Linked DNA regions of Actinomadura rubteroloni. The protein of the gene in region 1 binds, or shares a complex with, the protein of each later gene. Links are inferred from orthologs where the notes say so. Each region holds a gene or a part of one and is shown on either strand. Other genes may lie near its edges.

Evidence for each region. Proteins that work in one complex are often made in the same cells at the same time.
Region 2: the proteins of secY (region 1) and secA are in contact, whole or in part, in a crystal structure (PDB 3DIN), measured with the Thermotoga maritima proteins. The link is inferred for Actinomadura rubteroloni from one-to-one orthologs. Residues at the interface, in WP_004081795.1 of Thermotoga maritima: Glu108, Gly109, Glu110, Glu111, Ala236, Glu237, Arg238, Arg239, Ile240, Thr241, Ile242, Gln243, Tyr244, Ala245, Arg246, Arg247, Val248, Thr249, Gly250, Arg251, Arg252, Val253, Tyr254, Gly256, Ala257, Ser258, Thr259, Tyr260, Leu261, Pro262; in WP_004082002.1 of Thermotoga maritima: Glu261, Ala262, Arg263, Lys300, Ala301, Arg302, Thr303, Ile304, Ile305, Leu323, Tyr324, Asp325, Pro326, Val329, Ser330, Tyr333, Ile336, Lys340, Phe345, Val349, Glu363, Phe364, Tyr374, Ser375, Gly376, Gly377, Glu393, Ile395, Thr482, Ser483.

The regions. Positions count from the first base shown.
Region 1 is NZ_MTBP01000002.1:1,894,517-1,897,618, reverse strand. The notes cover bases 1-2,998. They hold secY (preprotein translocase subunit SecY), read left to right. Parts: upstream 1-850; coding sequence 851-2,146; downstream 2,147-2,998. Other genes in these bases: map (type I methionyl aminopeptidase), read left to right, coding at 2,862-2,998; BTM25_RS20135 (adenylate kinase), read left to right, coding at 2,147-2,797; rplO (50S ribosomal protein L15), read left to right, coding at 185-649; rpmD (50S ribosomal protein L30), read left to right, coding at 1-183; rpsE (30S ribosomal protein S5), read left to right, coding at 1-1. Outside these bases: more of map, read left to right, coding at 2,999-3,102. UniProt on the Escherichia coli protein: The central subunit of the protein translocation channel SecYEG. Consists of two halves formed by TMs 1-5 and 6-10.
Region 2 is NZ_MTBP01000001.1:1,580,919-1,584,431, forward strand. Bases 1-3,409 are described here. They hold secA (preprotein translocase subunit SecA), read left to right. Parts: upstream 1-362; coding sequence 363-3,209; downstream 3,210-3,409. Other genes in these bases: BTM25_RS07035 (hypothetical protein), read right to left, coding at 1-176; BTM25_RS07045 (Rv3235 family protein), read right to left, coding at 3,259-3,409. Also shown: more of BTM25_RS07045, read right to left, coding at 3,410-3,513. UniProt on the Escherichia coli protein: Required for protein export, interacts with the SecYEG preprotein conducting channel.

The DNA of each region.
Region 1 (3,102 bases):
ATGGCGAAGCTGAAGATCACGCAGACCAAGTCCGTGATCAGTGAGAAGCAGAACCAGCGTGACACGCTGCGCACCCTCGGCCTGAAGAAGATCGGGCAGAGCGTGGTCCGCGAGGACCGTCCCGAGGTGCTCGGCATGATCCGGACGGTGAACCACCTGGTCGCCGTCGAGGAGGTCGACTGACATGGCGAACGACGCCACCGAAGGCGGCCCGCTGAAGGTGCACCACCTTCGTCCGGCCCCCGGCGCCAACCGCGCGAAGACCCGCAAGGGCCGCGGCGAGGCGTCCAAGGGCAAGACCTCGGGTCGCGGCACCAAGGGCACCAAGGCGCGCAGCACCGTCCCCGTCGGGTTCGAGGGCGGCCAGATGCCGCTGATCCGCCGGGTTCCGAAGCTCAAGGGCTTCAAGAACCCGAACCGGGTCGAGTTCCAGGTCGTGAACCTGGACAAGCTCGCCGAGCTGTACCCGCAGGGCGGCGAGGTCACGGCGGAGGACCTGGCGGCGAAGGGCGCGGTGCGCCGGAACCGTCCGGTCAAGATCCTCGGCACCGGTGAGATCTCGGTCGCCGTGCAGGTGAAGGTGCACGCCTTCTCCGGCTCGGCCAAGGAGAAGATCACCGCCGCCGGAGGATCCGCCGACGAGCTGTAAGAAATCGCTCACGTGAGGCCAGGGCCGTGCTCACCGTGTGCCAGGGACCACCGGGTCCGTGCGCGCGGGGGTGCGGCCCTGGTCACACTCGCTGCTAGAGTCGCAGCGGCGGGGGCGGCCCTCCGTCGTCTCCCCGACGTCCACTTGATCTGAAACCGGCCCCACGGCTGTCATGGATTCGTCAGTCGCGCAGGAGGAATGGTGCTGACCGCGTTCGCTCGGGCTTTCCGTACGCCTGACCTGCGTAAGAAAATCTTGTTCACGCTCGCGATGATCGTCGTGTACCGGATCGGCGCGATGCTCCCTGCTCCGGGCGTGAACACCAAGGTGCTGGCGGACACCGCCGACGCGGCCAAGTCGCAGAGCCAGCTCTACGGCCTTGTCGACCTGTTCAGCGGCGGCGCGCTGCTCAAGCTGTCGATCTTCGCTCTCGGTATCTACCCGTACATCACCGCGAGCATCATCCTGCAGCTCCTGACGGTCGTGATTCCGCGCCTGGAGGCCCTCAAGAAGGAGGGCCAGGCCGGGACGACGAAGATCACCCAGTACACGCGGTACCTGACGGTCGGGCTGGCGATCCTGCAGTCGACGGGCATCGTCGCGATGGCGAGCACCGGGCAGCTCTTCCAGGGCATCTCCGGCGCCGACAGCGTCCTCTACAAGACGGACGTCTTCACGATCATCACGATCGTGGTCTGCATGACGGCCGGCACCGCGGTGATCATGTGGCTCGGCGAGCTGGTGACCGACCGCGGCGTCGGCAACGGCATGTCGATCCTGATCTTCACGCAGGTCGTCGCGGTGTTCCCGCAGCAGTTCTGGAGCATCTACCAGCAGAAGGGCGGCTTCGTCTTCGCGATGGTCGTGATCGTCGGTCTGGCGATCATGACGGGCGTCGTGTTCGTGGAGCAGGCGCAGCGGCGCATTCCCGTCCAGTACGCCAAGCGGATGGTCGGGCGGCGGATGTACGGCGGGACGTCCACCTACATCCCGCTGAAGGTCAACCAGGCGGGCATCATCCCCGTGATCTTCGCCTCCTCGCTGCTCTACCTGCCGCTGCTGGCGACCCAGCTCTGGCCGAACACCAAGTGGCTCCAGGACCTCAAGCCGTACCTGGACCAGGGGAATCCCTGGCACATGGCCGTGTTCTTCGTCTTCATCATCTTCTTCACGTACTTCTATGTGGCCATCACGTTCAACCCCACTGAAGTCGCCGACAACATGAAGAAGTATGGTGGGTTCATCCCAGGCATCCGTCCGGGCCGGCCGACCGCCGAGTACCTCGACTATGTGCTGACCCGGATCACCACACCCGGTGCGCTGTACCTGGGGCTCGTCGCACTGATTCCGATGGTCGCGTTCGCACTGTTGAAGGCGACCCAGGACTTCCCCTTCGGCGGGACGAGCATTCTCATCATCGTCGGCGTCGGACTGGATACCGTGAAGCAGATCGAATCTCAGCTCCAGCAGCGCAACTACGAGGGCTTCCTCCGGTAGATGCGCATCGTTCTGGTGGGCCCCCCGGGTGCGGGCAAGGGGACACAGGCCCAGTTCATCGCAGGTCATCTGTCGGTCCCGAAGATCTCGACGGGTGACATCTTCCGCGCGAACGTGAGCGAGGGCACCGACCTCGGCCGCCGGGCCAAGGAGTACATGGACCGCGGCGACCTCGTCCCCGACGAGGTGACGATCGCGATGGTCCGGGACCGGCTCGGCGAGCCCGACGCGCGGAACGGCTTCCTGCTGGACGGCTTCCCCCGGAACGTCCCGCAGGCCGAGACGCTGAAGAAGATGCTCGCCGAGTGGGACGTCCGGCTGGACGTCGTCCTCGAACTGGTGGTGGACGAGGACGAGGTCGTCCGGCGGCTGTCGGGCCGGCGCACCTGCGTGTCCTGCCAGAAGATCTGGCACGTCGACTTCGACGACAAGCGCGACGACGTCTGCGACGACTGCGGCGGGCACCTGTTCCAGCGCGAGGACGACAAGGAAGAGGTCGTCCGGCACCGGCTGGAGGTCTACCAGCGCGAGACGGCTCCGCTGGTGCAGTTCTACGGCGGCGAGGGGATCCTCGTCCGGATCGAGGCGACCGGCACGGTCGAGGAGGTCACCCGGCGCGCGCTGACCGCGCTGGAGTCCCCCGCGGCGTGAGACGGCACGCGGCCCGCCGGGGGTTCCCGGCGCGGCCCGCCGCCGGTCCAGGGGGAGGGGAATGATGTTCAAACGGCGCAGGCCGGCGATCCAGGTGAAGACCGCCGAGCAGGTCGAGCTGATGCGCGCGGCGGGGCTGCTCGTCGGGCGGACGCTGGAGGTGCTGCGGGCGGCGGTGAAGCCCGGCATCACCACGCTGGACCTCGACACGATCGCCGAGCAGCACATCCGCGACCACGGCGGCGTGCCGTCGTTCCTCGGGTACCACGGGTTCACCGGGACGATCTGCGCGTCGGTGAACGAGG
Region 2 (3,513 bases), on another replicon or contig:
ACGAGCCCGGCGGCGGCGATCCCGACGGCCACGATGCCGAGCCCGACGTAGAAGCCGACCCAGAACGGGCCTTGGCACAGGGAGACTCCCCCGGTGACGAAGCCCGCGAAGATGATCGTGACCGCGACCCAGGAACTGGCCCGGCCGGCGTGCGAGCCGGGAGAATCTTCGGACATGGTGCCCCCCTCATCAGGTGCCTCAATACAGCTAACCGCACACCGCCGGGGTCGAACGGCGCCCGGGGTGGATTGCGTCGCAGGGTGACCTAGACCATTCTGGGTCTCGCCTACGATGGCAATCGTACGTGTGGTGTGCGCGCCGCCCTCAGGCGGTGACCCACGATCTGCAAGGAGCCTCCTAGAGTGCCGCCAGTCATCGACAAGATCCTTCGTGCGGGCGAAGGCAAAACCCTGCGCAAGCTCAAGAAGCTCGCGGATCAGGTCAACTCGATCGAGGAGGACTTCCTCGACATGAGCGACGCCGAGCTGCGTGAGCTGACCGACAAGTACCGGGAGCGCATCGCCGACGGCGAGTCCCTGGACGAGCTGCTCCCCGAGGCGTTCGCCACCGCACGCGAGGCCGCCAAGCGGGTGCTCGGCCAGCGGCACTACGACGTCCAGATCATGGGCGGCGCCGCGCTGCACCTCGGCAACATCGCGGAGATGAAGACCGGTGAGGGCAAGACCCTGACCTGCGTGCTCCCCGCGTACCTCAACGCCCTGTCGGGCGAGGGCGTGCACGTCGTGACGGTGAACGACTACCTGGCCAAGCGCGACGCGGAGTGGATGGGCCGCGTCCACCAGTTCCTCGGCCTGGAGGTCGGCGTCATCCTCCCGCAGATGACGCCGGACGAGCGCCGCGCCGCGTACGCCGCCGACATCACCTACGGCACGAACAACGAGTTCGGCTTCGACTACCTGCGCGACAACATGGCCTGGTCGCTGGAGGAGTGCGTCCAGCGCGGCCACAACTTCGCGATCGTGGACGAGGTGGACTCCATCCTGATCGACGAGGCCCGCACCCCGTTGATCATCTCGGGTCCCGCCGAGCAGAACTCCAAGTGGTACAGCGAGTTCGCCAAGATCGTCCCGCGGCTGAAGCGCGCCGAGCTGGTCAGCACGGCCGGTCAGGTGGACGAGTACGGTCCGGGCGACTACGAGGTGAACGAGAAGAAGCGCACGGTCGGCATCACCGAGTCCGGCGTCGAGAAGGTCGAGGACTGGCTCGGCATCGACAACCTGTACGACTCGGTGAACACGCCGCTGGTGAGCTTCCTGAACAATGCCCTGAAAGCCAAAGAACTCTACAAACGCGACAAGGACTACGTCGTCATGAACGGCGAAGTGCTCATCGTGGACGAGTTCACCGGCCGTATCCTCCACGGCCGCCGCTACAACGAGGGCATGCACCAGGCCATCGAGGCCAAGGAGGGGGTGACGATCAAGGACGAGAACCAGACGCTCGCCACGATCACCCTCCAGAACTACTTCCGCATGTACGACAAGCTCTCGGGCATGACCGGCACCGCCGACACCGAGGCCGCGGAGTTCAACAAGACCTACAAGATCGGCGTCGTCCCGATCCCGACGAACAAGCCGATGGTCCGCAAGGACGTCGCCGACGTCGTCTACAAGACCGAGCAGGCCAAGTTCGAGGCCGTCGTCGACGACATCGCCGAGCGGCACGAGAAGGGCCAGCCGGTCCTGGTCGGCACGACGTCGGTGGAGAAGTCCGAGCGGCTGTCGCGGATGCTGCGCCGGCGCGGCGTCCAGCACCAGGTGCTGAACGCCAAGCACCACGAGCAGGAGTCGGCGATCATCGCCGAGGCGGGCCGCAAGGGCGCCGTCACGGTCGCGACGAACATGGCGGGCCGCGGCACCGACATCATGCTCGGCGGCAACCCCGACTTCCGCGCCGACCTGGAGCTGCACCAGCGCGGCCTGTCGCCGCTGGAGACGCCCGACGAGTACGAGGCGGCGTGGCCGGAGGCGCTGGACAAGGCCAAGGAGGCCGTGAAGGGCGAGCACGAGGAGGTCGCCGAGGCGGGCGGTCTCTACGTCCTCGCGACCGAGCGGCACGAGTCGCGGCGCATCGACAACCAGCTCCGCGGCCGGTCCGGCCGCCAGGGCGACCCGGGCGAGTCGCGCTTCTACCTGTCCCTCGAGGACGACCTGATGCGCCTGTTCAACTCCGCGCGGGTCGAGGCGCTGATGACGCGGCTCAACATCCCCGACGACGAGCCGATCGAGTCCAAGCTCGTCAGCGGCGCGATCAAGTCCGCGCAGGGCCAGGTCGAGCAGCAGAACTTCGAGATGCGCAAGAACATCCTGAAGTACGACGAGGTCATGGACCGGCAGCGCAAGGTGATCTACGCCGAGCGCCGCAAGGTCCTGGAGGGCGCGGACCTCACCGAGCAGATCTCCAACATGATCGACGAGGTCGTCAACGGGTACGTCGCGGGCGCGACGGCCGAAGGCTTCGCCGAGGAGTGGGACCTGGAGAAGCTCTGGGGCGCGTTCCGCCAGCTCTACCCGATCGGCGTGAAGATCGAGGACCTGGCCGAGGACGAGGACGACATCTCCGGCCTGGACGCCGAGACGCTCGCCGAGCGCCTCCGCGAGGACGCCCACTCGGCCTACGCCAAGCGCGAGGAGGAGCTGGGCTCGGAGGTCATGCGGGAGCTGGAGCGGCGGGTCATCCTGTCGGTCCTGGACCGCAAGTGGCGCGAGCACCTCTACGAGATGGACTACCTTCAGGAGGGCATCGGCCTGCGGGCGATGGCGCAGCGCGACCCGCTGGTGGAGTACCAGCGCGAGGGCTACGAGATGTTCAACGCCATGCTCGACGGCATCAAGGAGGAGTCGGTCGGCTACCTCTTCAACCTCGAGGTCGAGGTGGAGGAGCAGCCCGCTCCGGCGGTCGGCGCGAACCCGGTGGCGCTGACGGCGACCGCGGCGGACGCGGCCGAGGACGACGTCGAGGAGGCCGAGGACGAGGCTCCGGTCGTCCACGCCAAGGGCCTGGAGGACCGGCACCGTCCGAAGAAGCTGGAGTACAGCGCGCCGACCGTGGACGGCGAGGGCGGCGTGGAACTGCACAGCGAGGAGGAGTCGGACGAGTACGCCGGCGTCTCCCGCAACGACCCGTGCCCGTGCGGCTCGGGCAAGAAGTTCAAGCGCTGCCACGGCGACCCGCGCAACCGCGACTGAGCCGTACGCCGACGGCCTCCCGGGACGCCCCGGGAGGCCGTCGGCGTTCTCAGGCGGCGCGGGCGAGGCGGCGCGCGGGGACGGTCGTCTCCAACTGGACGCAGCGCCACCGCCCGCGCAGGAACTCAAGACGCAGGGCGAGCGCGCGGACGTCCGTCCCGAGGCGCAGGACGGCGCCCGCCTCGGCGGCGTGCGGGGACGGCCGCTGCACCCAGGACGTGAGCACCTGCGGCGGCGCGGCCCGTCCGGGCTGCGGGACGCGGGCGGCGAGCCCGGCGCGGATCTCGGGGAGCACGGCGCGCGC